DNA from 3 places in the Actinacidiphila glaucinigra genome. Region 2 is predicted to be linked to each of the others. Evidence: predicted binding sites of a transcription regulator. Region 2 holds the regulator's gene; each other region holds the start of a gene.
What was found. Region 2 encodes HrcA, which represses chaperone genes, less so after heat shock. Its sites were predicted from a motif close to TTNGCACTCNGNNNNNCNGAGTGCNAA; they were not measured.
Positions count from the first base shown of each region.

Region 1: a site for HrcA is predicted at 5,635-5,661, ahead of groL (chaperonin GroEL). Genes of this name have one in related genera too.
Region 3: a site for HrcA is predicted at 2,608-2,634, ahead of groES (co-chaperone GroES). Genes of this name have one in related genera too.

Region 1 is NZ_CP109144.1:5,029,860-5,039,618, forward strand. It holds gene OIE69_RS22585 (MFS transporter) at 1-392, shown strand, start outside; gene OIE69_RS22590 (alpha,alpha-trehalose-phosphate synthase (UDP-forming)) at 406-1,866, opposite strand; gene OIE69_RS22595 (glucosyl-3-phosphoglycerate synthase) at 1,972-2,943, opposite strand; SAM riboswitch class I at 3,101-3,228, shown strand; gene thrC (threonine synthase) at 3,247-4,533, shown strand; gene OIE69_RS22605 (ubiquitin-like small modifier protein 1) at 4,577-4,855, shown strand; gene OIE69_RS22610 (cold-shock protein) at 5,281-5,487, shown strand; gene groL (chaperonin GroEL) at 5,848-7,470, shown strand; gene OIE69_RS22620 (copper homeostasis protein CutC) at 7,564-8,265, opposite strand; gene OIE69_RS22625 (HD domain-containing protein) at 8,318-9,016, shown strand; gene OIE69_RS22630 (maleylpyruvate isomerase family mycothiol-dependent enzyme) at 9,090-9,701, shown strand; gene OIE69_RS22635 (IS630 family transposase) at 9,726-9,759, opposite strand, start outside.
Region 2 is NZ_CP109144.1:5,890,147-5,899,905, forward strand. It holds gene OIE69_RS26395 (DUF3097 domain-containing protein) at 1-507, opposite strand, end outside; gene OIE69_RS26400 (MBL fold metallo-hydrolase) at 538-1,272, opposite strand; gene hrcA (heat-inducible transcriptional repressor HrcA) at 1,481-2,497, shown strand; gene dnaJ (molecular chaperone DnaJ) at 2,497-3,636, shown strand; gene OIE69_RS26415 (16S rRNA (uracil(1498)-N(3))-methyltransferase) at 3,762-4,499, shown strand; gene OIE69_RS26420 (S41 family peptidase) at 4,586-7,861, shown strand; gene OIE69_RS26425 (histidine triad nucleotide-binding protein) at 7,970-8,329, shown strand; gene OIE69_RS26430 (ribonuclease Z) at 8,336-9,250, shown strand; gene OIE69_RS26435 (adenosine deaminase) at 9,281-9,759, shown strand, end outside.
Region 3 is NZ_CP109144.1:3,968,164-3,977,922, forward strand. It holds gene OIE69_RS17430 (SDR family NAD(P)-dependent oxidoreductase) at 1-338, shown strand, start outside; gene groL (chaperonin GroEL) at 405-2,033, opposite strand; gene groES (co-chaperone GroES) at 2,158-2,466, opposite strand; gene OIE69_RS17445 (THUMP-like domain-containing protein) at 2,796-3,992, shown strand; gene OIE69_RS17450 (HAD family hydrolase) at 3,999-4,652, opposite strand; gene OIE69_RS17455 (hypothetical protein) at 4,793-5,053, opposite strand; gene tsaD (tRNA (adenosine(37)-N6)-threonylcarbamoyltransferase complex transferase subunit TsaD) at 5,050-6,153, opposite strand; gene rimI (ribosomal protein S18-alanine N-acetyltransferase) at 6,146-6,640, opposite strand; gene tsaB (tRNA (adenosine(37)-N6)-threonylcarbamoyltransferase complex dimerization subunit type 1 TsaB) at 6,658-7,311, opposite strand; gene OIE69_RS17475 (hypothetical protein) at 7,476-8,018, shown strand; gene OIE69_RS17480 (hypothetical protein) at 8,128-8,298, opposite strand; gene tsaE (tRNA (adenosine(37)-N6)-threonylcarbamoyltransferase complex ATPase subunit type 1 TsaE) at 8,423-8,947, opposite strand; gene OIE69_RS17490 (alpha/beta fold hydrolase) at 8,959-9,759, opposite strand, start outside.

The DNA.
Region 1 (9,759 bases), 860 kb from region 2:
TGATGGCCGCCTACCTGTGGGCCATCTCCACCGGCTCGTACCCGCTGGTCCTGCTCTTCGGCGTGCTCGCCTTCGGTGTCGTCTACAGCGCCGCCAACGGTGTGTGGCCGTCCTTCTACGGCGAGATGTTCTCCACCCGCGTCCGCCTCTCGGGCATGGCGCTCGGCACCCAGATCGGCTTCGCCATCGCCGGGTTCGCGGTCACCTTCGCCGCGCAGATCGCCGGCCCCGACGGCGACGACTGGGGCGCGGTCGCCCTGTTCACCGCCGCCCTCTGCGTGCCCCCGGTGCTCGCCGCGCTCACCGCCCGTGAGACCCACAAGGTGCCGAGCGAACGGCTGGGCCTGCGCGAGGGCCGCCCCGCGCCGGACAGGACACCGGTCGGGGCGTAGCGCCGGCCCGGGTCTAGCCCAGTGCCCGCAGCTGGTCCAGGAACCACTGCTGCGGGGGGAGCGCCGTCGAGGCCGCCACGAGTCGCTTGGTGGCCTCGGCCCGCTCGCCGTGCGACACGGACAGTGCCTGGTGGAGGGCGTTGGCCGTGGCCCGGATGTCGTACGGGTTGACCACGAACGCGTCGTCGCCCAGCTCCTCGTACGCCCCCGCCTCGCGGGAGAGCACCAGCGCCACGCCGTCGTCCGAGACGACCGGGATCTCCTTGGCCACCAGGTTCATGCCGTCGCGGATCGGGTTGACCAGCGCGACGTCCGCCAGGCGGTAGGCGGCCAGGGAGCGCGCGAAGTCGTCCTTGACGTGCAGGACCACCGGCTGCCAGCCAGGCGTCGCGAACTCCTCGTTGATTTCCTCGGCGAGGTCGGAGACCTCGTCCGTGTACTCCCGGTAGACGGCCAGGTCGTGCCGGGAGGGGTAGGCGAAGGCGATGTGCACCACGCGCCCCTGCCATTCGGGGTGGTCGCGCAGCAGCTGCGCGTACGCGAGCAGGCCGCGCACGATGTTCTTCGACAGCTCGGTGCGGTCCACGCGCACGATGACCTTGCGGTCCGGGCCGCCCACGGCCTCCTGCAGCGCCGCCAGGCGCTCGTCCACGTCCGGCCGGTGCGCCCGCTCCCGCAGGAAGTCGGCGTCCGCGCCGAGGCCGTGCACCCCGATCCGCGTGGTGCGGCCCCGGTGGGTGACCGTCAGGCTGCCCGCGTCGCGGATGACGGAGGCGCCCAGCACGTCCGCGCAGCACGCGGCGAAGGCGTCCGCCCAGCGGCGGGTCAGGAAACAGGCCCGGTCGGCGCCGAGGATGCCGCTCAGCACCTCCGCGGCGACGTCGTCCGGCAGCAGGCGGAAGTAGTCCGGCGGGGCCCACGGGGTGTGCGAGAAGTGGCCGATGCGCAGGTCGGGGCGGCGCGAGCGGAGCAGTTGCGGCACCAGCACCAGGTGGTAGTCCTGCACCAGCACGGCCGCGCCCTGGGCCGCCTCGTCGGCGAGCGCGTCGGCGAAGGCGGCGTTGTACGCCACGTACGCCGCCCACTGCTCGCGGAAGTCCTCGTCGAAGACGGGCTCCAGCGGGGTCTGGAACAGCATGTGGTGGACGAACCACAGGACCGAGTTGGCGATGCCGTTGTAGGCCGACGCGAAGGTGTCCGCCGGGATGTCCAGCATCCGTACGTGCTGGCCGCCGGTGTCGGCGGTGGGCAGCCGGCCCGCGCCCCCGGCACCGCGCAGTACGGCGGCCCGGTCCCCGTCGCCCAGGGCCGCGCAGACCCAGACGGCGTCCGCGTCCGGCCCGATGGCGCTCAGGCCCGACACGAGTCCGCCCCCGCCGCGGCGGGGGGCGAGCGTGCCGTCCTCGCGGAGGCTGTACGACACGGGGCCGCGGTTGGACGCGACCAGAACGCGCGCGGCATGCGATGCGACCATGCGGCCAGCCTAGCCACGCATCCCTGATCGCAAACGTACGAGCTAGCCCAGCCGGGGGTTTCCGGCCGCGCCCCGTCGCGGTCCGGCGCAGATACCGCCCCGGGGTCACGCCACCGCGCGGCGGCGTGCGTACTCGGGGATCGTGCGCATCGGGGGGCGCTCCTCCGTCGCGACCTCGTGGACGTGCGGCTCGAAACCGCCGCCCGGGGCGCGGTCGAACTGCGTGAGGAAGGGCCGCACGAGATGGCCCCGCGCCAGGCGGATCTGCGCCGTCCGGTAGATCGCCGCCGCCATGCGGCCCAGGGCCTGGCCGTCCTGGTGCCGGTGGTGCCGGACGCCGACGTCGACCTGGGCCAGGGCGTCGAGCCCGACCGTGTTGAGCGCGTCCACCAGCAGCCCGAGCTCCACCCCGTACCCCACGGGGAACGGCAGCCGCTCCAGCAGCGAGCGCCGCGCCGCGTACTCCCCGCCGAGAGGCTGGACGAACCCCGCCAGCTGCGGCCAGTGCAGGTTGAGCAGCGGCCGCGCGACCAGCTCCGTCACCCGGCCGCCGCCGGCCGGGACGACCGTGCCGCCGGTCTCCAGCGGCCGGTCGTACATCGCCTTGACCAGCCGCAGGTCCGGGTCCGTGAGCAGCGGCCCGACGATCCCCGACACGAACCGCGCGTCGAACTCCCGCAGGTCGGAGTCGACGAAGCAGACGATCTCCCCGCGGGTCACGAGCAGCGAGCGCCACAGCACCTCGCCCTTGCCGGGCAGCGCGGGCAGCCGCGGGAGCACCTCGTCCCGGTGGACGACGACCGCGCCCGCGGCCGCCGCGACCTCGGCGGTCCGGTCGGTCGACCCGGAGTCCAGCACGACGAGTTCGTCGACCAGCGGCACCGCCTCGCTCATCAGCTCGCGGCGGATCGTCCCGACGATCTCCCCGACCGTGGCCTCCTCGTCGAGGGCGGGCAGCACGACGCTGACCGTGCCGCGCGCGCCCGCGGCGCGCTTGGCGGCGAGCAGTTGCGGCAGCGGCCTGCGGTCGGCGGTCCAGGACCGCCGTTGCAGCCAGCCGGCCACCTCGTCGAGCACCGGGTTGCTCCGTTTCTGCCCGTCTCGCAGGACGGACGGCCCATGACCAGGTTCGAGGTCGTCGGTTACAGTCTTGAACACGAGGCACGACCATCGTATGTCCACGGTGATCGCGCCCCGTCCGACAAATGCCCGGGCAGTACGCCCGGCGCCATACCGCTCATCCAGAGGGGCAGAGGGAACGGCCCGTTGAAGCCCCGGCAACCCTCCCGCCGACCGCGAGGTCCAGGTGGGGAAGGTGCCAATTCCGTCTCACGGCGAGATGCGCCGTGAGGAAGATGAGGAGAAAGGGCCTCGCCTGACATGGCTGCGCAGACCGTTGCATCCGCGTCCACCGATTCCGCCTTCGGCCCCGCGTCCGCGCTCTCCTGCCGCGAGTGCGGCGAGCGCTTCCCGCTGGAGCCCCTTTTCGCCTGCGAGGCCTGTTTCGGGCCGCTCGAAGTGGCGTACGACCTTCCGAGCGGCGACCCCGAGACCCTCCGCAAGCGGATCGAGTCCGGGCCGAACAACATCTGGCGCTACGCGCCGCTGCTGCCCGTCCCCGCGGACGTGGCCTCCAAGCCCAACCTCAACCCGGGCTTCACCAAGCTGGTCAAGGCCGACAACCTCGCCCGCGAACTGGGCGTCACCGGCGGCCTGCACATCAAGGACGACTCCGGCAACCCGACCCACTCCTTCAAGGACCGGGTCGTCGCCATCGCCCTGGAGGCCGCCCGCACCTTCGGCCTCACCACGCTGTCCTGCTCCTCCACCGGCAACCTGGCCGGCGCCGTGGGCGCCGCGGCCGCCCGGGCCGGCTTCCGCTCCTGCGTGTTCATCCCGCACGACCTGGAGGAGGGCAAGGTCGTCATGGCCGCGGTCTACGGCGGCGAGCTGGTCGGCATCGAGGGCACCTACGACGACGTCAACCGCTTCTGCAGCGAGCTGATCGGCGACCCGATCGGCGAGGGCTGGGGCTTCGTCAACGTCAACCTGCGCCCCTACTACGGCGAGGGCTCCAAGACGCTCGCGTACGAGATCTGCGAGCAGCTGGGCTGGCGCCTGCCGGACAACATCGTCATCCCGATCGCCTCGGGCTCGCAGCTGACGAAGATCGACAAGGGTCTGCGGGAGCTGATCGAGCTCGGCCTGGTGGAGGAGAAGCCCTACCGGATCTACGGCGCCCAGGCCGAGGGCTGCTCCCCGGTCTCCACCGCCTTCAAGGCCGGCCACGACGTGGTGCGCCCGCAGAAGCCGAACACGATCGCCAAGTCGCTCGCCATCGGCAACCCGGCCGACGGCCCGTACGTGCTGGACATCGCCCGGCGCACGGGCGGCGCCGTAGAGGACGTCACCGACGAGCAGGTGGTGGACGCGATCAAGCTGCTCGCCCGGACCGAGGGCATCTTCGCCGAGACGGCCGGCGGTGTGACGGTCGGCGTGCTGCGCAAGCTCATCGAGTCCGGGCAGCTCGACCCGGCCGGCGAGACCGTCGTGCTCAACACCGGCGACGGGCTCAAGACGCTGGACGCCGTCGCCCCGACCTCACGCCCCACGGCCACCATCCGCCCGAGCCTCGACGCGTTCCGCGCCGCCGGCCTGGCCGGCTGACCCATCGCACCGGCTGACCCAGACTGAAGGTGAACCCCGCATCATGAGCGCTACCGTCCGCATCCCGACCATCCTCCGCACCTACACCGGCGGCCGGGCCGAGGTCCCGGCCGAGGGCGGCACCCTGGCCGACGTCATCGACTCGCTGGAGCAGAACCACCCGGGCATCTCCGCGCGGGTCCTGGACGACACGGGCAAGCTGCGCCGCTTCGTGAACGTCTACGTGAACGACGACGACGTCCGCTTCTCCGAGGGCCTGCAGACCACGGTGGGCGAGGGCGCGTCCGTCTCGATCATCCCGGCGGTGGCCGGCGGCTGCTGAGCCGCACGGACCGCGGAGGCGACAGGGGTGCCGGGGACTTCCCGGCACCCCTGTGTGTTCGAGGGGTAGTTGAAGGCCTGTACAGTTGCCCTGAGCGGCTCGCAACTCCCTGCAACGCTCTGCGCAACCCCCTTCTCCGGGGCGGCCTTGTCGGCGATTTATCGCCAAATTCACGCAGCGATTGTCGTGTTGGCCGCTTATGTCCGGTCCGAGTTGCCCCGGATTATTCGCCGATCAGGCTCTTCTTCCGATTCTTCGTGCCCGGAATTCTCGTCCGATTGACCTGTTGCAGACAGCGTCCGGGCAGATACATTCAGCCGCGGTCGACGCGTTCCGGCGCACGCCCCCTTGGCTGTAGGGGGTGAGGTCTGACCCGGGTCCGCGAGGTGCGGGTCTGCGAAGGGCCAGCAATAGGGGAGTTAGGAATGGCTCAGGGCACCGTCAAGTGGTTCAACGCGGAGAAGGGCTACGGCTTCATCGCGGTCGACGGTGGTGCGGACGTCTTCGTGCACTACAGCGCGATCCAGATGGACGGCTACCGCACCCTCGAGGAAGGTCAGCGGGTCGAGTTCGAGATCTCGCAGGGCCAGAAGGGGCCGCAGGCGGACATGGTCCGTCTCGCAGCCGGCTGACGCGCCGCGCATCGGCCACGGAGCACTTTCGCGTACGGCCGCTCAAACGTACGCGTCGAGGCCCGCCCCGCACAGGGGCGGGCCTTCGTGCTGTCCGGCGGCCCGCCGACCGGGACCTGCGGGTTGTCCACGGCACCGGCCAAGCGGCTTGCACTCTCCTAGGGCGAGTGCTAATCATTGGCGTTAGCACTCTGACGTTGAGAGTGACAAAGGACCGAGTGGGTGAGGCCCGCTCGACCGCCGGAAAGGAACCGGTGGAAGGGCAGGCCGTCCGTCGCGGGCGCCGGCACGGTCCTGGAGTAATCCTTCCCCGCAGCCGTGTGCCGCGGGGGGACCCCAAGTCCGGGAGGACCACTTCACATGGCCAAGATCATCGCGTTCGACGAGGAGGCACGGCGCGGTCTCGAGCGCGGGATGAACCAGCTCGCCGACGCCGTCAAGGTCACCCTCGGCCCCAAGGGCCGCAACGTCGTCCTCGAGAAGAAGTGGGGCGCCCCCACGATCACCAACGATGGTGTGTCCATCGCCAAGGAGATCGAGCTCGAGGACCCGTACGAGAAGATCGGCGCGGAGCTGGTCAAGGAGGTCGCGAAGAAGACGGACGACGTCGCCGGTGACGGCACGACGACCGCGACCGTCCTCGCCCAGGCGCTGGTCCGCGAGGGCCTGCGCAACGTCGCCGCCGGTGCCAACCCGATGGCGCTGAAGCGTGGCATCGAGAAGGCCGTCGAGGCCGTCTCCGCCGCCCTGCTCGAGCAGGCGAAGGACGTGGAGACCAAGGAGCAGATCGCCTCCACCGCCTCCATCTCCGCCGCCGACCCGCAGATCGGCGAGCTCATCGCCGAGGCGATGGACAAGGTCGGCAAGGAAGGCGTCATCACCGTCGAGGAGTCCCAGACCTTCGGTCTGGAGCTGGAGCTCACCGAGGGTATGCGCTTCGACAAGGGCTACATCTCGGCGTACTTCGCCACCGACCTGGAGCGTATGGAGACGTCGTTCGACGACCCGTACATCCTGATCGTCAACTCCAAGATCTCCGCGGTCAAGGACCTGCTCCCGCTGCTGGAGAAGGTCATGCAGTCCGGCAAGCCGCTGCTGATCATCGCCGAGGACGTCGACGGGGAGGCCCTGTCGACCCTGGTCGTCAACAAGATCCGCGGCACCTTCAAGTCCGTCGCGGTCAAGGCCCCGGGCTTCGGCGACCGCCGCAAGGCCATGCTCGGTGACATCGCCATCCTCACCGGTGGCACCGTCATCTCCGAGGAGGTCGGCCTCAAGCTGGAGAACGCCGGCGTGGACCTGCTCGGCCACGCCCGCAAGGTCGTCGTCACCAAGGACGAGACCACGATCGTGGACGGCGCCGGCGACCAGGACCAGATCCAGGGCCGCGTCAACCAGATCCGTGCCGAGATCGAGAACAGCGACTCGGACTACGACCGCGAGAAGCTCCAGGAGCGTCTGGCGAAGCTGGCCGGCGGCGTGGCCGTCATCAAGGCCGGTGCCGCCACCGAGGTCGAGCTCAAGGAGCGCAAGCACCGCATCGAGGACGCGGTGCGCAACGCCAAGGCCGCCGTCGAGGAGGGCATCGTCGCCGGTGGTGGCGTGGCCCTGCTCCAGGCGTCCAACGTGTTCGAGAAGCTCGAGCTCGACGGCGACGAGGCCACCGGCGCGTCGATCGTGAAGCTGGCCCTCGAGGCCCCGCTGAAGCAGATCGCCGTCAACGCCGGCCTCGAGGGCGGTGTCGTGGTGGAGAAGGTGCGCAACCTGACCCCGGGCCACGGCCTCAACGCCGCCACGGGCGAGTACGTCGACCTGATCGGTGAGGGCATCATCGACCCGGCCAAGGTGACGCGCTCCGCGCTGCAGAACGCGGCCTCCATCGCCGCGCTCTTCCTCACCACCGAGGCCGTCATCGCCGACAAGCCGGAGAAGGCCGCTGCCCCGGCCGGCGGCGGCATGCCCGGCGGTGACATGGACTTCTGATCCTCCGGGACCAGGACTCCGCACCACGGCAGAAGACCGAGGGCGGTACCCCGCAGGGGGTACCGCCCTCGGGCGTTTCCCGGCGCCGCCCGGTCAGGAGACGGCGACCGGCGCGTCCAGCAGTTCGCGCCAGGTGCGCACCGCCTGAGCGTCGACCGCCCCGGCCCAGCCGCCGGGGCGGACCGCGCCCCCGACGTGGAAGGCGTCGATGCCGGCGGCGAGGAGCCGCGGCAGGTGCTCCGCGCGGAGCCCGCCGCCCACCATGAGCTGCGGCTCGCCGGGACGCCCCGCCTCCGCCAGCAGCCGGCCGAGGCCGTCGTCCACACCGCGTGCGGAGCCCGCGGTGAGGAAGGTGTCCAGTCCGGGCAGCCCGCGCACCGCCGAGCGCACGGCCTCCCGGTCGGCGGAGTGGTCGATGGCGCGGTGGAAGGTCCAGCGGGCACCGGAGCCGATCGCGTCGACGAGCCGGCGTACGGCCGCCAGGTCCGGCGCGCCCGAGCCGTCGAGGAAACCCAGCACGAACTCGTCGGCGCCCTCGCCGCGCAGCGCCGCCACGGCCGCGCAGAGCGCGTCCGCCTCACGGGCGCCGCCCACGGCGAAGTCGGCGCGGGCCCGCAGCATCACCCGGACCGGGATGTCCACCGCGGCCCGGACGGCGGCGAAGGTCTCCCGGGACGGCGTCAGGCCGTCCGCCGCCATGTCGGTGACCAGTTCGAGGCGGTCCGCGCCGCCCTTGCGGGCCGCGAGGGCGTCGTGGGCGTCGAGCGCGATCACTTCGAAAATTGGTCTAGACATATCTCCAGGGTGTCACATGCGCACGCGTACCCGCGACCCCCCGTACCCCACAATGACCTTCATGGCTGACACCGCACTCGAATCCGGCTCCGCCCTCCTCGCCCGCTGGTGCGACCTGCTGCGCCGCTGCCAGACGGAGTCCGTCGACCCGGTGCCGTACGGCAAGGACCTGATCGCCCGCTGGGCCGAACCGCACCGCCGCTACCACACCACCACCCACCTGACCGCCGTCCTCGACCAGGTCGAGGTCCTCGCCGGGCATGCCGAGGACCCGGACGCCGTGCTGCTCGCCGCCTGGTTCCACGACGCCGTCTACCGGCCCGACCGCTCGGAGAACGAGGAGCGCAGCGCCCGGCTCGCCGAGCGCGCGCTGCCCGAGGCCGGGGTTCCCGACACGATCACCTCCGAGGTCGCCCGCCTGGTCCGGCTCACCGTCACCCACCACCCCGCCGACGGCGACCGCGACGGCGAGGTCCTCTGCGACGCCGACCTGGCCGTCCTCGCCGGCGACCCCACCGGATACGCCGAGTACGCGGCCGCCGTCCGCGAGGAGTACGGCTTCGTCCCCGACGACGCCTTCCGCGCCGGCCGCGCCGACGTTCTGCGCCGGCTCCTGCGGCTGCCCCGGCTGTTCCGCACCCCGCAGGGGTACGACCGCTGGGAGGCCACCGCCCGCCGCAACCTCACCACCGAGCTGGAACTGCTCGCCCCCGGCGACGTGGACGGGACTGCGGACGGCGCCGACCGATGACTCCGGCGCGCGCGGGCGGTCCTTGTCCGTGCGGGCGGCCGCCCGCGGCACCGGACGAAGGGGTACGGCAGCGATGACCGACGACACGCAGGTGCAGGCGGCCGTCGCGGCCGAGTTCCGGGCCCTGGCCGACCTGCTCGACGGGGCCCCCGCCGCGTGGTGGGACACCCCCTCGCTCTGCGAGGGCTGGCGGGTGCGCGAGGTCGTGGCGCACATGACGATGGCGGCGCGCTATTCGCAGGAGGCCTTCACGGCGCTCCTCGCCGAGCACGGCTTCGACTTCACCCGCCTGTCCGACGCGGTCGCCGAGCGGGACGGCGCACTGCCCACCGGGGAACTGCTCGGCTGTCTGCGCTCCGAGGTGATGGGGCGGTGGCAGCCCCCGGGCGGCGGCGCCCACGGCGCGCTCAACCACGTGGTGATCCACGGGCTGGACGTCACCGTGCCGCTCGGCACGGAGCGCCGCGTCCCGGGGGAGACCCTCGGCGTCCTCCTCGACGACCTCACCGCGGGCGGCGGGCACGCGCGCTTCGGCGTCGCCGTCGAGGGCCGGCTGCTGCGGGCCACCGACCTGGACTGGTCGTACGGTTCCGGCCCCGAACTTCGGGGCACCGGTGAGGATCTGGCCCTGGCGATGTGCGGTCGCCGGCTCCCCGCCGGGCGGCTGGAGGGCGAGCCGCTCTGAGCGCGGCCTAGTAGACTGTCGCAGCTAATGTGTGGGGTATAGGTGGCGGAGTTTGGTG
Region 2 (9,759 bases):
GCCGAGGCGGGCGTCCGGGCCGGGGGCGAAGGAGGCGACGATGGCGGGGAGGTCGTCGACGCCGTCCAGGTACTCGACGACGACGCCCTCGACCCGCAGGTCGTCGCCCCAGACGAGCTCGACCAGTTCCGCGTCGTGGCGGCCCTCGACGTAGATCCGGCCGGCGCGGGCGACCCGGGCCCGGGCGCCGGGGACGGCGAGGGAGCCGGAGGCGGTCAGCCGGGGGCCGGCCGCGGGGGCGGCGGCGGAGGGGCGCACGAGGGTGACCACGCGGCCCTCCAGGAGGAAGCCGCGGGGCGCCAACGGGAACACGCGGTGCTTGCCGAAGCGGTCCTCGAGGGTGACCGTGGGGCCCTCGGCGGTCTTCTCGCACCGGACGACCGCGCCGCAGAAGCCGGTGGAGACCTCCTCCACCACCAGGTCCCGCTCGGCGGCGACCTCGGGCGCGGGCGTGGCGGGCCGTTTCCACGGCGGGGTGAGGTCGGGGTCGTAGCTGCGGCTGCGCATGCCTGGGATCGTATCCGCGCGGCGCGCCGCTCAGGCGGATCCGAACCGGGCGGCGAGCGCGTCCCGTTGGGCGCGGACGAATCGGGCGTCGACGACGGCGCCGTGGCCCGGCACGTACAGCGCGGTCTCGCCGCCCAGCAGGAGCAGCCGGTCCAGGGCGGCGGGCCAGGCGTGCGGGGCGGCGTCGGGCCCGGCCTGGGGCTCGCCGGACTCCTCGACGAGGTCGCCGCAGAAGACCACGGCCCGCGTGCCCGGCACGACCACCGCCAGGTCGTGCGTGGTGTGTCCCTCACCCGGGTGGACCAGCAGGACCTGCCGGTCGCCGCCGAGGTCGAGTTCGTAGGAGCCGTCCACGAGGTGACCGGGGCGCACGAGGGCCTCCGCCGCCTGCGCGGACTCGGCCTCGCCGGCGCCGTGCTCGACCGCGTCCAGGCCCAGCGAGAAGCGCTCGCGGCCGAGGTAGGTGTCGAGGGTCATCTCCCCGAAGACCTGGACGCCCTCGAAGGCGGCGGTGCCGAAGACGTGGTCGAAGTGGCCGTGGGTGAGTGCGATGTGCGTCACGTCCCGCCCGGTCAGTTCGCGGACCTCCCGGCGGAGTCCGGCGCCCTCGGGGACGGAGGAGCCCGTGTCGATCAGCAGCACGCCGTCGTCGCCGACGACCACCCCGACGGTCACGTCGAGGAAGGGCAGCCGCCGCCGTGCGACGCCCGGGGCGAGCTGTTCCCAGCCGCCGGGGGAGCCCGGCGCGGTCGGTGTGGTCTCCACAACGTGACGGTATCCCCGCGACGTGCCCCGCGCCCGCTACGGTGGCCGGTCAAGGACGTCCTGGGACCGAACCCGTGGACGGCCCTTGCCGAGGTCTTGCCACCCCGCCGTACACTGACTTGGGGAAAACTGGCACTCAGCCAAGAGGAGTGCCAGGCCACGGGGGGCGACACGACCCGCACGGTGACCGAGCGACTGGAGGTGCGCGATGCTCAGTGAACGACGGCTGGAAGTGCTGCGTGCCATCGTCCAGGACTACGTGGGCACCGAGGAGCCGGTCGGCTCCAAGGCGCTGACCGAGCGGCACGCCCTCGGCGTGTCCCCGGCCACCGTCCGCAACGACATGGCCGTGCTGGAGGACGAGGGCTACATCCAGCAGCCCCACACCAGCGCCGGCCGCGTGCCGACCGACAAGGGCTACCGGCTCTTCGTCGACCGGCTGACCAGTGTCAAGCCGCTGTCCGGCGCCGAGCGCCGGGCCATCGGGAACTTCCTGGACGGCGCCGTCGACCTCGACGACGTGGTGGCCCGCACGGTCCGGCTGCTGGCGCAGCTGACCCGGCAGGTCGCGATCGTCCAGTACCCGTCGCTCACCCGCTCGACGGTGCGCCACGTCGAGCTGCTCGCGCTCGCCCCGGCCCGGGTCATGCTGGTGCTGATCACGGACACCGGACGGGTGGAGCAGCGGCTGGTGGACGTCCCGGCACCGGTCGGCGAGACCGTGCTGGCCGACCTGCGCGCCCGGCTGAACAGCCGGGTGGTGGGGCGCCGCTTCAGCGACGTCCCGCCGCTGGTGCAGGAGCTCCCCGAGGGCTTCGAGCCCGACGACCGGCCCTCCGTCCAGGTGGTGCTCGCCACACTCCTGGAGACCCTGGTCGAGGAGACCGAAGAGCGGATCATGCTCGGCGGCACGGCCAACCTGACCCGCTTCGGGCACGACTTCCCGCTGACGATCCGCCCGGTGCTGGAGGCGCTCGAGGAGCAGGTGGTGCTCCTCAAGCTGCTGGGCGAGGCCAAGGATTCGGGCGTGACGGTGAGAATCGGTCACGAGAACTTCCATGAGGGCCTGAACTCCACATCGGTCGTCTCCGTCGGCTACGGTTCGGGCGACGAGGCGGTGGCGAAACTCGGCGTGGTCGGACCGACCCGCATGGACTACCCCGGAACGATGGGAGCGGTACGCGCAGTGGCACGTTACGTCGGACAGATCCTGGCGGAGTCGTAGTGGCCACGGACTACTACGCCGTGCTCGGCGTGCGCCGCGACGCAGGACCGGACGAGATCAAGAAGGCCTTCCGCCGTCTCGCGCGAGAGCTGCACCCGGACGTCAATCCGGATCCGAAGACCCAGGAGCGGTTCAAGGAGATCAACGCCGCTTACGAGGTGCTCTCGGACCCGCAGAAGAAGCAGGTCTACGACCTCGGCGGCGACCCGCTGTCCGCCAACGGCGGCGGTGCGGGCGCGGGCGCGGGCTTCGGCCAGGGCTTCGGCAACTTCAGCGACATCATGGACGCCTTCTTCGGCACTGCGTCCCAGCGCGGCCCGCGCTCGCGCACCCGGCGCGGCCAGGACGCGATGATCCGGCTGGAGATCGAGCTGGACGAGGCGGCCTTCGGCACGACCAAGGACATCCAGGTCGACACGGCCATCGTCTGCAACACCTGCCACGGCGAGGGCGCCGCCCCGGGCACGACCGCGCAGACGTGTGACATGTGTCGCGGCCGCGGTGAGGTCTCGCAGGTCACGCGGTCCTTCCTCGGCCAGGTCATGACCTCCCGCCCGTGCCCCCAGTGCCAGGGCTTCGGCACCGTCGTCCCCAACCCGTGCCCGGAGTGCGCGGGCGACGGCCGGATCCGCTCGCGGCGCACGCTGACGGTCAAGATCCCGGCCGGTGTCGACAACGGCACCCGCATCCAGCTCGCGGGCGAGGGCGAGGTCGGCCCCGGCGGTGGTCCCGCCGGCGACCTCTACGTCGAGATCCGCGAGCTCCCGCACCAGATGTTCCAGCGGCGCGGTGACGACCTGCACTGCACCGTCACCATCCCGATGACGGCGGCGGCGCTGGGCACCAAGGTCCCGCTGGAGACCCTGGACGGGCTGGAGGAGATCGACATCCGGCCCGGGACACAGTCCGGCCAGTCGATCCCGCTCCACCAGCGCGGCGTCACGCACCTGCGGGGCGGCGGCCGGGGCGACCTCATCGTGCACGTCGAGGTCCAGACCCCGGGCAAGCTCGACCCGGAGCAGGAGGAACTGCTGCGCCGCCTGGCGAAGCTGCGCGGCGAGGAGCGGCCCCTGGGGCAGTTCCAGCCGGGCCAGCAGGGGCTGTTCTCCCGCCTCAAGGACGCGTTCAACGGGCGCTAGGCCGACACCGCCTCGCTCACGGGCCCGCGGCCGAGGGTGCACGCACCCTGGACCGCGGGCCGTCGCGTGCCGTGAAACGATGGGCGCATGGCCGCCCTGACCCACCGCTCCCCGAGGACCGCGCCGTGACCGCACCCGTCTTCGTCGTCGAGCCCGGCGCGCTGGGCCCGGACCGCATCACGCTCTCCGGCCCCGAGGGGCGGCACGCGGTGTCCGTGCGCCGGCTGCGGGCCGGCGAGGAGATCGTGCTCACCGACGGCCTGGGACGCGGCGCGTACGGCACGGTGGCGGCCGTCGACGGCAAGGACACGCTCGAGGTCGCCGTCGCCGAGGTCCGCGAGGAGGCCGAACCCCGTCCGCGGATCACCGTCGTCCAGGCGCTGCCCAAGGGCGACCGGGGCGAACTCGCCGTCGAGACCATGACCGAGGTCGGCGTCGACGCGGTCGTGCCGTGGGCCGCCGCGCGCTGCATCACCCAGTGGAAGGGCGAGCGCGGCGCCAAGTCGCTGGCCAAGTGGCGGTCCACCGCCCGGGAGGCGGCCAAGCAGGCCCGGCGGCTGCGGTTCCCGGAGGTCGCCGAGCCGATGACGACTCGTCAGCTGGCCGGGCTGCTGTCCGGCGCCGCGTTCGCCGCGGTCCTCCACGAGGAGGGCTCGGAGCCGCTCGCCACGGCCCCGTTGCCGCCCGAGGGCGACATCGTGCTCGTCGTCGGCCCCGAGGGCGGGGTCTCCCCGGAGGAGCTCGACGCCTTCGCCGCGGCCGGCGCGAAGCCGTACCGCCTCGGCGCCAGCGTGCTGCGCACCTCCACCGCCGGTGTCGCCGCGACGGCCCTCCTGCTGGGCCGTACCGGACGCTGGGGCTGACGCGGACGCCGAGGTGGCGTCCCCCCGGCGGGCAATGAGATCGAAAACCCCTGACCAGCCGGGCGCCGGGTGGTTAATGTGACGACGTGACGCAGCCGCAGCCTTCGCATCCCGCGTACCTCCGCTTCCCGCACCTGCACGGTGACTTGATCACCTTCACCGCCGAGGACGACGTCTGGGCCGCCCCGTTGGACGGCACCGGGCGGGCCTGGCGGGTCAGCGCCGACAACATGCCGGTCGGCCATCCGCGGTTCTCGCCCGACGGGACGCTCATCGCGTGGACCTCCACGCGGGACGGCGCACCCGAGGTGCACGTCGCGGCCGCCGACGGCGGGCCGTCGAAGCGGCTGACGCACTGGGGCAGCGGGCGCACCTCCGTGCGGGGCTGGACGCCCGGCGGCGACGTGCTCGCCATCAGCACGTACGGGCAGGCGTCGCTGCGCCGCAGTTGGGCGCGGGCGATCCCGGTCGACGGCGGTCCCGCCTCGACGCTGCCGTACGGTCCGGTCGGGGCAGTCGCCCACGGGCCGGACGGGGCCGTGCTGCTGCTCTCGGCCACGATGGGACGTGAGGCGGCGGCCTGGAAGCGCTACCGGGGCGGCACCGCGGGCAAGTTGTGGATCGACCGCACGGGCGAGGGGGAGTTCGAGCGGATCCACGCCGGCCTGGACGGCAACGTGGAGTACCCGATGTGGGTGGGGGACAGGATCGCCTTCCTCTCCGACCACGAGGGCGTCGGCGCGGTCTACTCCAGCCTCCCCGACGGCGCGGACCTGCGCCGCCACACCTCCGTGGCGGACGGCGGCTTCTACGCGCGGCAGGCCGCCACCGACGGCTCCCGCGTCGTCTACACCAGCACCGGCCGGCTGTTCCTGCTGGACGACCTCGACGGTGCCGAGGCCCGCCCGGTCGAGGTGCGCCTCGGCGGCCAGCGCGCCGACCTGCAGCCGCACCCGATCCACGCGGCCCACCACCTCGGCGACGCGCGGCCCGACCACACCGGCCGCGGCAGTGCTGTCGAGATCCGCGGCACCACGCACTGGGTCACCCACCGCGGCGGCCCGGCACGGGCGTTGTCGGCCGAGCCGGGGGTGCGCACACGGCTGCCGCGGGTGTTCGGAGGCGAGGGCGACCAGCAGGTCGTCTGGGTCACCGACGCCGAGGGCGAGGACGCGCTGGAGATCGCCCCCGCCGCGGGCACCGGTCCGGCCGCGCCCCGCAGGCTGGCGGCGGGGCGGCTCGGGCGGGTCCTGGCGATGACCGTCTCACCGGACGGCCACCGGATCGCCGTCGCCTCGCACGACGGCCGGGTGCTGCTCGTCGAGGCCCAGACCGGCGAGGTGCGCACCGTCGTGGAGGGCGAGCACGGCCACGCCACCGGCCTCGCCTTCTCGCCCGACTCGGCCTGGCTCGCCTGGTCGCACGCCGGACCCGATCCGCTGCGCCGGCTCAAGCTGGCCTCGACCGCCGACCTCACCGTCGTCGACGCGACCCCGCTGCGCTTCCGGGACTTCTCGCCCGCCTTCACCGCCGACGGCAAGCACCTGGCGTTCCTGTCCGAGCGCTCCTTCGACCCGGTCTACGACGACCACGTCTTCGACCTCGCCTTCCTCCGCGCCTGCCGCCCCCACCTGATCACCCTCGCCGCCACCACGCCCTCGCCCTTCGGCCCGCAGCGCCACGGGCGGCCGGTCGACTTCTCCGCCGAGGACAAGGACGGCGACGACCGCGGCCAGGACGAGGGCAAGAAGGACTCCCGCAAGGAGGACGGCGAGGACCGGCCCCGCACGCCCGTCACCAAGGTGGACGCCGAGGGCCTGGCCGACCGCATCGTCCCCTTCCCCGTGGAGGCGGCCCGCTACTCCACGCTGCGCGCGGCCAAGGACGGCGTCCTGTGGCTGCGTCACCCCGTGCGCGGGGTCCTGGGCGCGAGCCTGGCCTCGCCCGAGGCCGAGCCGCCGTCCACCGCGCTGGAGCGCTACGACCTCAAGCAGCTGCGCGTGGAGGACATCGCCGACGACGCCGACGACTTCGCCGTCAGCGGCGACGGCAACAAGGTGCTGGTGACGTCCGGTCACCGGCTGCGGGTCGCCGCGGCCGACCACAAGTCGGCCCCGTCCGAGGACGAGACCGACAGCAACGTCACCGTCGACCTCTCCCGGGTCCGTGTCACCGTGGACCCGCAGGCCGAGTGGCGCCAGATGTACGACGAGTCGCACCGCCTGATGCGGGACAACTTCTGGCGCGCCGACATGGGCGGCGTCGACTGGGACGGCGTGCGCGAGCGCTACCGGCCCGTCCTGGACCGCGTCGCCACCCACGACGACCTCGTCGACCTGCTCTGGGAGGTGGCGGGCGAGCTCGGCACCTCGCACGCCTACGTCATGCCCGCCGGCGGCCGCGGCGACGGGCTCCACCGCCAGGGCCTGCTGGGCGCGGACCTCGCCCGGGACGCGGACGGCGTGTGGCGCGTGGAGCGGGTGCTGCCCTCGGAGACCTCCGACCCGCGGGCCGGCTCCCCGCTGGCGGCGCCGGGCGCCGCGGTCCGCGCGGGCGACGCGATCCTCGCGGTGGACGGACGGCCCGTGGACCCGCTGACCGGCCCCGGCCCGCTGCTGATCGGCACCGTGCGCAAGCCCGTCGAGCTCACCGTCGGCCCCGCCGACGGCGGGGCGGCGCGCCATGTGGTCGTCGTGCCCATCGCGGACGAGGAGCCGCTGCGCTACCACGACTGGGTCGCCGGGCGCCGGGCGTACGTGCACGAGCTGTCCGGTGGCCGGCTGGGGTATCTGCACGTCCCCGACATGGTCGGCTCCGGCTGGGCCCAGCTCCACCGCGACCTGCGCGTGGAGGTCGTGCGGGAGGGGCTGGTCGTGGACGTGCGGGAGAACCGCGGCGGCCACACCTCGCAGCTGGTCGTGGAGAAGCTGGCGCGGCGGATCGTGGGCTGGGACCTGCCGCGCGGGCTGCCCCCCTTCAGCTACCCGCTGGACGCGCCGCGCGGGCCCGTCGTGGCCGTCGCCAACGAGTTCTCGGGCTCGGACGGCGACATCGTCAACGCGGCGATCAAGGCGCTGGGGATCGGGCCCGTGGTGGGCACCAGGACCTGGGGCGGCGTCATCGGCATCGACTCCCGCTACCACCTGGTCGACGGGACGCTGGTCACCCAGCCGAAGTACGCCACGTGGCTGGAGGGCATGGGCTGGGACGTGGAGAACCACGGCGTCGACCCGGATGTCGAGGTCGTCCACACCCCGCAGGACTCGGCCGCCGGGCGCGACCCGCAGCTGGACGAGGCCGTCCGCCTCGCCCTGGAGGCGCTGGCGGCGCATCCGGCCCGCACCGCGCCCCCGTTGCCGTAGCGGCGGGAGCGGGGCCCGGCGCGACCCGGGCCCCGCGACGGCGCGCCGCCGCGGGGGGCACCGGTAGCATGCGGGACGTACTGATCAACCCCTGGACGGAGGCGTCAGGTGGCGGGAGAGCCGCAGGCGGACTGCCTGTTCTGCAAGATCGTCGCGGGGAGCATCCCCGCGACCGTCGTGCGGGAGACCGAGACGACCGTCGCGTTCCGCGACATAAACCCCCAGGCGCCGACGCACGTCCTGGTCATCCCCAAGGCGCACTACCCGGACGCCGCCTCGCTGGCCGCCCGGGCGCCCCAACTCGCCGCGGACGTGCTGCGGGAGGCGGGCGAGGTGGCGACCGAGGACAAGGTGGACGGCAGCGGCTACCGGATCGTCTTCAACACCGGCGCGGGCGCGGGCCAGACCGTCTTCCACGCGCACGCCCACGTGCTGGGCGGCCGTGGCCTCGAGTGGCCGCCCGGATAACCGCCGGTGTCCGCACGTGAACTGGTCGTGCTCGGCACGGCCAGCCAGGTTCCCACCCGGCACCGCAACCACAACGGCTACTTCCTGCGCTGGGACGCCGAGGGCATCCTCTTCGACCCGGGGGAGGGCACACAGCGCCAGATGCTGCGGGCCGGTGTGGCGGCGCACGACCTGACCAGGCTGTGCGTGACCCACTTCCACGGGGACCACAGCCTGGGCCTCGCCGGGGTGATCCAGCGGATCAACCTCGACCGGGTGCCGCACCCCGTCACGGCCCACTACCCCGAGTCCGGCCGCCGCTTCTTCGACCGGCTGCGCTACGCCACCGCCTACCGCGAGACGGTGGCCCTGCGCGAGGAACCGGTGAAGGGCGAGGCGGTGGTGCTGGTCGACTCCGGCGCCTTCCTGCTGGAGGCGCGCCGGCTGTCGCACCCGGTGGAGGCGTACGGCTACCGGCTGGTCGAGCCCGACGGGCGCCGCATGCTGCCGGAGCGCCTGGACGCGCACGGCATCACCGGCCCGGCGGTGGGCCGGCTGCAGCGCGAGGGCGAGGTGGACGGGGTGACGCTCGCCGACGTGAGCGAGCCGCGCCCGGGGCAGCGCTTCGCCTTCGTGATGGACACCCGGCTCTGCGACGCGGTGTACGCCCTCGCCGACGGCTGCGATCTGCTCGTCATCGAGTCGACCTTCCTGGACGAGGACGCCGCGCTCGCCGAGGAGCACGGGCACCTGACGGCCGGTCAGGCGGCCCGTGTGGCGGCCGAGTCCGGTGTCCGGCATCTGGTGCTCACGCACTTCTCGCAGCGCTACACCGAACCGGCGGACTTCGAGCGCCAGGCGCGGGACGCGGGCTTCGAGGGCGAGCTGACGGTCGCCCAGGACCTCGGCCGGGTCGCCGTGCCGAAGCGCCGCCAGACGTAGCCAAACGCCTCTGACCTGTACGGTTGCCGGGTGAGCATCCCCAAGGCCGAACTCCATCTGCACATCGAAGGCACCCTCGAACCCGAGCTCGCCTTCGCCCTCGCCGAGCGGAACGGGGTCGACCTGCCGTACGCCTCGACCGAGGAGCTGCGGCAGGCCTACTCCTTCAGCGACCTGCAGTCCTTCCTCGACCTGTACTACGCGCTCATGGCCGTGCTCCGCACGGAGCAGGACTTCGCCGACCTCGCCGACGCCTACCTCGCCCGCGCCGCCGCGCAGGGTGTGCGGCACGCCGAGGTCTTCTTCGACCCGCAGGCGCACACCGCGCGCGGCGTCCCGCTCGGCACGGTGGTGGAGGGCCTGGCGAGGGCCCTGGACCGCGCCCCGGAGCGGCACGGCGTCAGCACGCGGCTGATCATGTGCTTCCTGCGGGACGAGTCCGCCGAGTCCGCGCTGGAGACCTTCGAGGCCGCCCGGCCCCACCTGCACCGGATCAGCGCCGTCGGCCT
Region 3 (9,759 bases), 1.9 Mb from region 2:
CGAGCAAGGCGTGGGTCGTCAGCTTCACCCAGGGCGTGGCCCGGGAGCTCGCGGGCACCGGGGTGCGGCTGATGGCGCTGTGCCCGGGCTTCGTCCGTACCGAGTTCCACCGGCGGGCCGGGATGGACACCGGCAGCATCCCCTCCTGGGCGTGGCTGGACGCCGACAAGGTGGTCGCCGCGGCCGTGCGCGACCTGGCCCGCGGCCGGTCCCTGAGCGTGCCCGACCCCCGCTACAAGGCCGCGGTGGCCGCGGCCAGGCTGGCGCCGAGCGGGGCGCTCGGCCGGTTCTCGGCGAAGGCGGGGCGGCGCTTCGGGCCTGCCTATCCCCGCGACTGAGGCCGGTCTCCCGGCAGCCCGAAGGCCCCCGTTCCCGGGCGGGAACGGGGGCCTTCGCGGTCCAGCTCAGTGGGAGTGGCCGTGGCCGTGACCGTGACCGGCCTCGGCGGGCTCCTCCTCCTTCTTCTCCACCACGAGGGTCTCGGTGGTGAGGAGCAGGGAGGCGATGGAGGCGGCGTTCTCCAGGGCGGAGCGGGTGACCTTGACCGGGTCGATGACGCCGGACTTCACCAGGTCGCCGTACTCGCCGGTCGCGGCGTTGAAGCCGTGGCCCTTCTCCAGCTCGGAGACCTTGGAGGTGATGACGTAGCCCTCCAGGCCCGCGTTCTCGGCGATCCAGCGCAGCGGCTCGACCGCGGCGCGGCGGACGACCGCCACACCGGTGGCCTCGTCGCCGGTCTTGCCGAGGTTGTCGTCGAGCACCTTGACCGCGTGGACGAGCGCGGAGCCACCACCGGAGACGATGCCCTCCTCGACCGCGGCGCGGGTCGCGGAGATGGCGTCCTCCAGACGGTGCTTCTTCTCCTTGAGCTCGACCTCGGTGGCCGCGCCGACGCGGATGACGCACACGCCGCCGGCCAGCTTGGCGAGGCGCTCCTGGAGCTTCTCGCGGTCCCAGTCGGAGTCGGTCGCGGCGATCTCGGCCTTGATCTGGTTGATCCGGCCGCTGATCTCCGCGGACTCGCCGGCGCCGTCGACGACGGTGGTGTCGTCCTTGGTGACGGTCACGCGGCGGGCGGTGCCGAGCACGTCCAGGCCGACCTGGTCGAGCTTGAGGCCGACCTCCTCGGCGACGACGGTGCCGCCGGTGAGGGTGGCGATGTCGCCCAGCATGGCCTTGCGGCGGTCACCGAAGCCGGGGGCCTTGACCGCGACCGCGTTGAAGGTGCCGCGGATCTTGTTGACCACCAGGGTCGACAGGGCCTCGCCCTCGACGTCCTCGGCGATGATCAGCAGCGGCTTGGAGGCGCCGGCCTGCAGGATCTTCTCCAGCAGCGGGAGCAGGTCCTGGATGGAGGAGATCTTGCCCTGGGTGATGAGGATGTACGGGTCCTCCAGGACGGCCTCCTGGCGCTCCTGGTCCGTCACGAAGTACGGCGACAGGTAGCCCTTGTCGAAGGCCATGCCCTCGGTGAAGTCCAGCTCCAGCCCGAAGGTGTTGGACTCCTCGACGGTGATGACACCGTCCTTGCCGACCTTGTCGATCGCCTCGGCGATCAGCTCGCCGACCTGCTTGTCCTGGGCGGACAGGGCGGCGACGGCGGCGACGTCCTCCTTGCCCTCGATCGGGCGGGCGGTGGCGAGCAGCTCGTCCGAGACGGCCTTGACGGCGGCGTCGATGCCCTTCTTCAGGGCGGCCGGGGAAGCGCCGGCGGCGACGTTGCGCAGACCCTCGCGGACCAGCGCCTGGGCCAGCACGGTGGCGGTGGTGGTGCCGTCACCCGCGATGTCGTTGGTCTTGGTCGCCACCTCCTTCACCAGCTGCGCACCGAGGTTCTCGTACGGGTCGTCGATCTCGACCTCACGCGCGATGGTCACACCGTCGTTGGTGATGGTCGGGGCGCCGAACTTCTTGTCGATGACGACATTGCGGCCCTTGGGGCCGATGGTCACCTTCACGGTGTCGGCGAGCTTGTTGACGCCACGCTCGAGGGCGCGACGGGCGTCCTCGTCGAACTTCAGGATCTTGGCCATACCGGCGGATTTCCTCGTCTTTGGGTTCTCGTCAAAGACCGCGCCCCGGGTCCCCGGTCCGTGCGTGGACTCGGTGTGCCCGGGGCGTGGTCACGGCATTTCTCGGTTAAGAGCGGCGCCGGTTCTACTTCTCGACGATCGCGAGGACGTCGCGAGCCGAGAGGACGAGGTACTCCTCGCCGCTGTACTTGACCTCGGTGCCGCCGTACTTGCTGTACAGCACGATGTCGCCGACCTTGACGTCGAGCGGGATGCGGTTGCCGTCCTCGAAGCGACCCGGGCCGACGGCCAGGACGACGCCCTCCTGGGGCTTCTCCTTGGCGGTGTCCGGGATGACCAGGCCGGAGGCGGTGGTCTGCTCGGCATCCAGCGGCTGGACCACGATGCGGTCCTCGAGCGGCTTGATGGCAACCTTGGTGCTGGCGGTCGTCACGATCCGACCTCCCCCTTCAAAGGGCTCACGGGAGTCTGGGTGGCGACCTGGTAGGCCCGTCGTCGCGGGTGCCGGACCTGCCCGTCGCGTTTGTGCTGGCACTCGGCATGGCTGAGTGCCAGGTCCGAGACTAGGACGCGCTTAGCACTCGGTCAAGCGGAGTGCCAACGCCGCGCCGTACGAGCCGCTCTCCCTCCGGGGAACGGTGTGCCCGGACGTACGGTTCCGGGCCCGGCACGCACCGGGCGCGGCCGGCGAAGGGCGGCGCCGTCGGGCACCTGCGAGCACGTGCACCCGGCCGGTCCGGCGCGCGGCGGTGCCGCGGGACAATGGACGGCGTGGATCTTGACGCGTTCTCGGCTCTCCTGACCGACGAGGGGCAGTCGCTGCTGGCCTCCCTGCGGGACTACGACCCCGCCGCCGAACTGGCGACCGCGACGCGGCTGCGGCGGGAGCACGACGCCGGGCTGGTGGCGGCCGCGCTGACGCAGGCGCGGCTGCGGCAGCGGGCGGTGGCGAAGTTCGGCGGGGACGCCTACCGGATGTACTTCACGCCCGACGGGGTCGAGCAGTCGACGCGGGCCTCCGTCGCCCGGCACCGTGCCGAGCGGTTCGCCGCCCTCGGGGTGCGGCGGCTGGCGGACCTGTGCTGCGGGATCGGCGGGGACGCCGTCCCGCTGGCCCGCGCCGGGGTGGAGGTGCTGGCGGTCGACCGCTCCCCGCTGACCTGCGCGGTGGTGCGGGCGAACGCGGAGGCGCTGGGGCTGGCGGGCCTGATCGAGGTGCGCTGCGCCGATGTGACGGAGATCGCCGCAGACGGCTGCGACGCCGTCTTCGTCGATCCGGCCCGGCGCGGCGGGCGGGGCAGGATCTTCGACCCCGAGGCCTACTCCCCGCCCCTGTCGTGGGCGGTCGCGGCGGCGCGGAAGGCGCCGCTGGCCGCCCTGAAGGTGGCGCCGGGCATCCCGCACGAGGCCGTGCCGGAGGACGCCGAGGCGGAGTGGGTCTCCGACCACGGCGACGTGAAGGAGGCCGTGCTGTGGTTCGGCACCGCGCCGGGCACCCGCCGCGCGACCCTCCTGCCGTCGGGGGCCACGCTGCCCGCCGCCGGGCTCCCCGACCCGCAGGTGCGCCCCGTGGGTCGCTGGCTGTACGAGCCGGATGGCGCGGTCATCCGGGCGCACATGGTGGCCGACGTGGCGGCGCGGGTCGGCGGCGGGCTGATCGACGCGACCATCGCCTACGTCACCTCGGACGAGCGGCACACGACGCCGTACGCGACCGCCTACGAGATCACCGACGTGCTGCCCTTCAACCTCAAGCGGCTCAAGGCGCTGCTGCGCGAACGCGAGGTCGGCGTGCTGACCGTGAAGAAGCGCGGCTCGGCCGTCGAACCGGAGGAGGTGCGCCGCCGGGTCAAGCCCCAGGGCCCGCACGCGGCCACGGTCTTCCTGACCCGTGTCGCGGGCGCCCCGAGCATGCTGCTGGGCAGCCCGGCCGGGACGAGCGGCCCCGCACGCGCCTGACGGGGGCTACGCGGGCCCCAGAAGGCTCCCCACGACGCCCGGCACGTCGGTGAGGGCACCGGCGAGGGCGGTGGGTCCACAGCTCTCCAGGGCGGGGCCGGTGTACCCCCAGACCGCGCCGATCGAAGGGACCCCGGCGGCCGCCGCGGCGGCGACGTCGGAAGGGCTGTCGCCCACGAAGCAGGCGCGCCCCGGTGGCACCCCGAGCCGGTCGAGCGCGAGCAGGATCCCCTCCCCGGAGGGCTTCGGCGCCGCGTCGCCCCACCCGACCACCGCGCCGAAGTGGGCGGACAGCTCCGCGGGGACGAGCCGCGCCACCCGGCTCGCGGGCTGCATGGTCACCACCCCGATCGCCGTGCCGGAGGCCGCGAGGTCGCGCAGCACGCCCGCGGCGCCCGGGAACGGGGACGCACCCCACGTGGCGAGGGCGAGCGCGTCCTCCCAGGCGGCACCGAACACCGTCGCCTCGTCGGTCACGCCGAGCCGTGCCAGGTGTTGGTGATGGGGAAGGTGGTCGAGTCCGGCCGGCAGCCGGCTCTCGTCCACGTGCTCGCCGAGGGCCGCGCGGGCGACGTCGAGGATCGCCTGCCGCATCGCCCGCCGGCTGTCGAGGAGGACGCCGTCGAGATCGAAGAGGACGGCACAGCCGGAGTTGGTCATCGGGTCTTCTCGCCACCTGCCGGAAACGCCTCCCGGACACCGGCCGTCCGGCAGGACGCCTGCTCGGGGACGCCAAGACAGAAACCCGGTTGCGATCGACGCCGGACTCATCATACGACCGGCCCTCCCCTGACCTGGGCCTACGCCCCCTCACCCACCGCCTCGAAGCGCCAGCGGTGGACGGCCCGCCGGGCCAGCCCCTCGTCCGGTTCGGGGAGTTCGGGCAGTCGCGCGTCGTACGGGGCGTCCCACCAGGTGATGACCAGGACCCGGTCCTGCGGGGCCGAGAAGGTCTCCCGGCGCAGCGGGGCCGGCGAGAGCGACCGCGAGCGGGCCCACGCCAGCAGCTCGGGCCCGCGCCCCTCGACTGCGCGGGCCTCCCACATCAGGGCGACGGTCACGAGTAGAGGTTGTCCTTGCTGAGCTCGTGGACGTGGTCGTGATCGTGGTCGTGCGTGTGCCCGGGCACGGACACGTCCGTGACCTGCAGCGAGGAGTCCGCCGGAAGGTCCCACGTGGACGACGGCCGGCCGCGGGCCACCATCTCCGCGCCGAGGGCCGCGACCATGGCGCCGTTGTCGGTGCACAGCTTGGGCCGCGGCACGCGCAGGAGGATCCCCGCGTCCTCGCAGCGCTCCTGCGCCAGCGAGCGCAGCCGGGTGTTGGCCGCGACGCCGCCGCCGATCATCAGATGGTCGACGCCGTTGTCCTTGCAGGCCCGGATCGCCTTGCGGGTGAGGACGTCGACGACGGCCTCCTGGAAGGACGCGGACACGTCGGCGACCGGCACCTCCACGCCCTCCCGGCGCTTGGACTCGATCCACCGGGCCACCGCGGTCTTCAGGCCGGAGAAGGAGAAGTCGTAGACCGGGTCGCGGGAGCCGGTCAGGCCGCGGGGGAAGCGGATCGCGGCCGGGTCCCCCTCGCGGGCCGCGCGGTCGATGGCGGGGCCGCCGGGGAAGCCGAGGCCCAGCACACGCGCGACCTTGTCGAAGGCCTCGCCCGCCGCGTCGTCGATGGTGGAGCCCAGCGGGCGCACGTCGCCGGTGATGTCGGGGGCCAGCAGCAGCGAGGAGTGGCCGCCGGACACCAGCAGCGCCATCGTCGGCTCGGGCAGCGGCCCGTGCTCCAACTGGTCCACGCAGATGTGCGAGGCGAGGTGGTTGACCCCGTACAGCGGCTTGCCGAGCGCATAGGCGTACGCCTTGGCCGCGGACACGCCGACCAGCAGGGCGCCCGCGAGCCCGGGCCCCGCGGTGACGGCGATCCCGTCGAGGTCGGAGGCGGCGACGCCGGCCTCCTTCAGCGCGCGCTGGATCGTGGGGACCATCGCCTCCAGGTGCGCGCGGCTGGCGACCTCGGGCACGACGCCGCCGAAGCGGGCGTGCTCGTCGACGCTGGACGCGACCGCGTCTGCGAGCAGGGTGTGCCCGCGCACGATGCCGACACCGGTCTCGTCGCAGGACGTCTCGATGCCGAGGACAAGGGGCTCGTCAGCCATGGGTGGTCTCTGTTCCTTGTAGTCCCGGTACGTCAGGGGAGGCGGGCAGCTCGCCGAGCCTCATCACGAGGGCGTCGACGTTGCCCGGCTGGTAGTAGCCGCGCCGGAAGCCGATCGGCTCGAAGCCGAAGCGCGCGTAAAGCCGCTGGGCGCGGACGTTGTCGACGCGCACCTCCAGCAGCACCTCGTGGCACTCGAATGCGGTGGCCCGGCGCAGCAGTTCGGCGAGCAGCCGGGCGCCGAGGCCGGTGCCCCACTGCTCGGTGGCGACGGCGATGGTCTGCACGTCGCCGGTGCCGCCGACGGCGGCCAGGCCCGCGTAGCCGACGACCCGTCCGGTGCCGTCCTCGGCCACGAGGTAGTACCGGGTCGCCGAAGGGTGTCGCGCGTCGGCCAGTTCGGACCAGAACATCCCGCGCGACCACGCGTCGTCCGGGAAGAGCCCGTGTTCCAGCTCCATCACCGGGTCCAGGTCCCACCAGCGCATCTCGCGCATCACCGCGGTCACTTCGGCAGGACCGCCTTGTAGCCGGCGGGCACCTGGGCGTCCGGGCGGCGCAGATAGAGCGGCAGCGCGGGGAGGAAGTCCTCGCCGTCCGCCAGCTTCACGGCGGCCAGCGCGGCCAGCGCGGCGGCGGACTGGTCGGCGGGCGGCCGGACGTCGGTGAAGACCTCGGGGTAGAGGGCGGCGCCGGCGCCGACCGCGGGCACCCCGGCGACCTCGTCGGCGATGTCGCCGGGCCGGTCCACGGCAGGGTCGGTCACCCGGGCCCGCGGGCCCTCGTACCGGGCCCAGTAGACCTCCTTGCGGCGGGCGTCCGTCGCCACGACGAACGGACCCTCGACGCCGGCGGCGTACGCCAGTCCGTCGAGGGTGCAGATCCCGTGGACGGGGACGCCGAGGACGTCGGCGAAGGAGACCGCGGTCACCAGTCCGACGCGCAGCCCCGTGTACGGGCCGGGGCCGACGCCGACCACGATCCCGGTCACGTCGCCCAGCGCGGTCCCGGCCTCCCGCAGCACGCGGTCCACGGCGGGCATCAGCAGTTCCCCGTGCCGTCGCGCGTCGATCTCCGTCGACTCTGCGAGCACGCGCCGGCCGTCGTGCAGGGCGGCCGTCACGGCGGGGGTTGCGGTATCGAAGGCAAGCAGCAGCACGCGTTCAGCCTACGGCGTTCACCGGGGTGGCCCCGCCAGGACGGGGGCGCCGCCGCGGCCCGGGACGGCGCTCCCGTCGCCGTGCGGCACGGCTGCTAACGTCAACCCAGCGTGACGCCCACCTCCGGAGGAAAGCCGTGGCAAGGATCGGTTCAGGGACGATCGTGACCGGACTGACCGCAGCCGCCCTGGCCGCCGTCGGCGTACTCGCCGTCCAGGCCTCCGGCTCCGCCGACGAGATGCCCGAGAGCGTCCGCCCCGCGGCCGCCGGCGGCACCGGCACCACCGCGGCGGCCTCCGCCTCGCCCTCGCCGGAGAGGAAGAACGAGCTCCCCGCGGCCTCCGGCAGCGGCACCAGGGTCGTGTACTCGCTCCGCTCGGACCGCGTGTGGCTGGTCGGCGAGGACGGGAAGGCGCGCACCACCTACGTGGTCGTCCCCGGCACCGTCGACCCCGCCCCCGGTACCTACTCCGTGGCCTCCCGCAGCGCCACCGGGGTCGGCGGCGACGGCGTGGCCGTCGAGAACGTGGTGCGGTTCACCACCGTGGACAGCGTGGTGATCGGCTTCAGCGCGGCGAAGGACGGCTCCCTGCCCGACGCCCCGCCCCCGGGCCAGCAGACCGGCGGCATCCGCGAGAAGCGGAAGGACGGCGCGGCGCTGTGGAAGTTCGCGACCATCGGCAGCAAGATCGTCGTCGTCCGCTGATTTCCCCCGGAGGAGTGAACGCCCTCGGGGCTCGTACGACGGGCGGGTAGCGGGCACCCCGCGTCCCGCTGTGCTGCCGGTCCGGCCCGGCAGCACGGATCGCTCCCGCTCAGGCCGCGTCCGCCTGGGGCCGCGTCGTGGGCTCGTCCTGCGTCGCGTCCGGTTCCGGCTCCTCGTGCTCCCCCGGCGGGGTGCACACCGCGTTCGCCGCCGCGGACGCCGCGAGCAGCGCCTGCACCGAGTAACCCGGCTCCGGCTCCGGGGCCGTGTGGGCCGACATGGATGCCTCCTGGGTCCGACGGGGTCGGGTTAGGCAGCCCTAACCAGCTCCTGGACTCCAGAAGAACACGTGGGACGTGCCGCACGCAACATCTTCCCGACACCTTGTCGGAACGGTTACGCGCTCAGACGCCGAGCCCCGCCAGGTCCTCACCGGCCCAGCGCGCGCCGACGCCGGTGACGACGACCTCGCGCACGTCGTGGTCCTCCTGCCCGTTCCCCGCGACCTCCCCCACCGCGCGGTGGATCACCAGCTGCAGCCGGTCGTCGGAGAGCTCCTCGACCTTGCCCTCGCCCCACTCGACCACGACCACCGACTCCGGCAGCGAGACGTCGAGGTCCAGGTCCTCCATCTCGTCGAGGCCGCCGGCCAGCCGGTACGCGTCCACGTGCACCAGGGCCGGGCCGCCGGACAGCGAGGGATGCACCCGCGCGATCACGAAGGTCGGCGACGTCACCGCGCCGCGGACGCCCATGCCCTCGCCGAGGCCTCGGGTCAGCGTGGTCTTGCCCGCGCCCAGGTCACCGCTGAGGACGACGAGGTCGCCGGCGCGCAGCAGCGGCGCGAGACGGCGCCCCAGCTCGCGCATCTGTTCAGGGGTCTTGACCGTGACCCGGATCGCTTCCATGCCGATGGCTTCCATGCCCATGTGCCCGAATGCTACGCGCCGCCGGAGGCCACCCGGTCCGCCCTGCCCGGCCCCGCGGGCGGCGGCACCGCCAGTTCGCGCAGCGCCTGCGGGACCGGGGCGCGCGAGGCGTCGGCCGCCTCGGCGAGCAGCGCGGCCAGGTGCGTGCTGACCAGCTCGGGGTGCTCCAGCATGACCAGGTGCCCGGCACCGGGCACCACCACCAGCTCGGTGTCCGGCAGGCGCTCGGCGATGGACCTGCTGTGCTCACTGGGCGTCAGCAGGTCCTTGTCCCCGGCCAGTACGAGCCCGGGCAGGCCGTCCAGCACGTCCAGGGCCTCGCTCTTCTCGTGCTCGGTGAAGGCCGGGTAGAACTCGGCGACGACGTCGATCGGGGTCGACTCGATCATCCGCTCGGCGAAGCGCGCTACGCCCGGGTCCACGTCCGAGCCGAAGGAGTAGCGCTTGATGATCCCGGCGAAGAGGTCGGCCGTCGCCCGGCGCCCCCGCTCCACCAGGTCGACCTGGGTGCCCAGGATCCGCAGCACCCCCGGCGCCAGCGCCCGCAGGGCCCGGGCGCCCGCCGCCGGCAGACCCAGCGTCACGCTGGCCAGCTTGCCGGAGGAGGTGCCGACGAAGGCGAAGCCGGCCACCCGCTCGGCGACCGTCTCGGGGAACTGGTCGGCGAAGGCCATGACCGTCATGCCCCCCATGGAGTGCCCGACGAGCACCAGCGGGCCCTCCGGCGCGGCGGCGTCCAGGACCGCCTTCAGGTCGCGGCCGAGCTGGTCGATCGTGGCGGGCCCGCCGTCCGCCTGGTCGTTGCCCCGGCC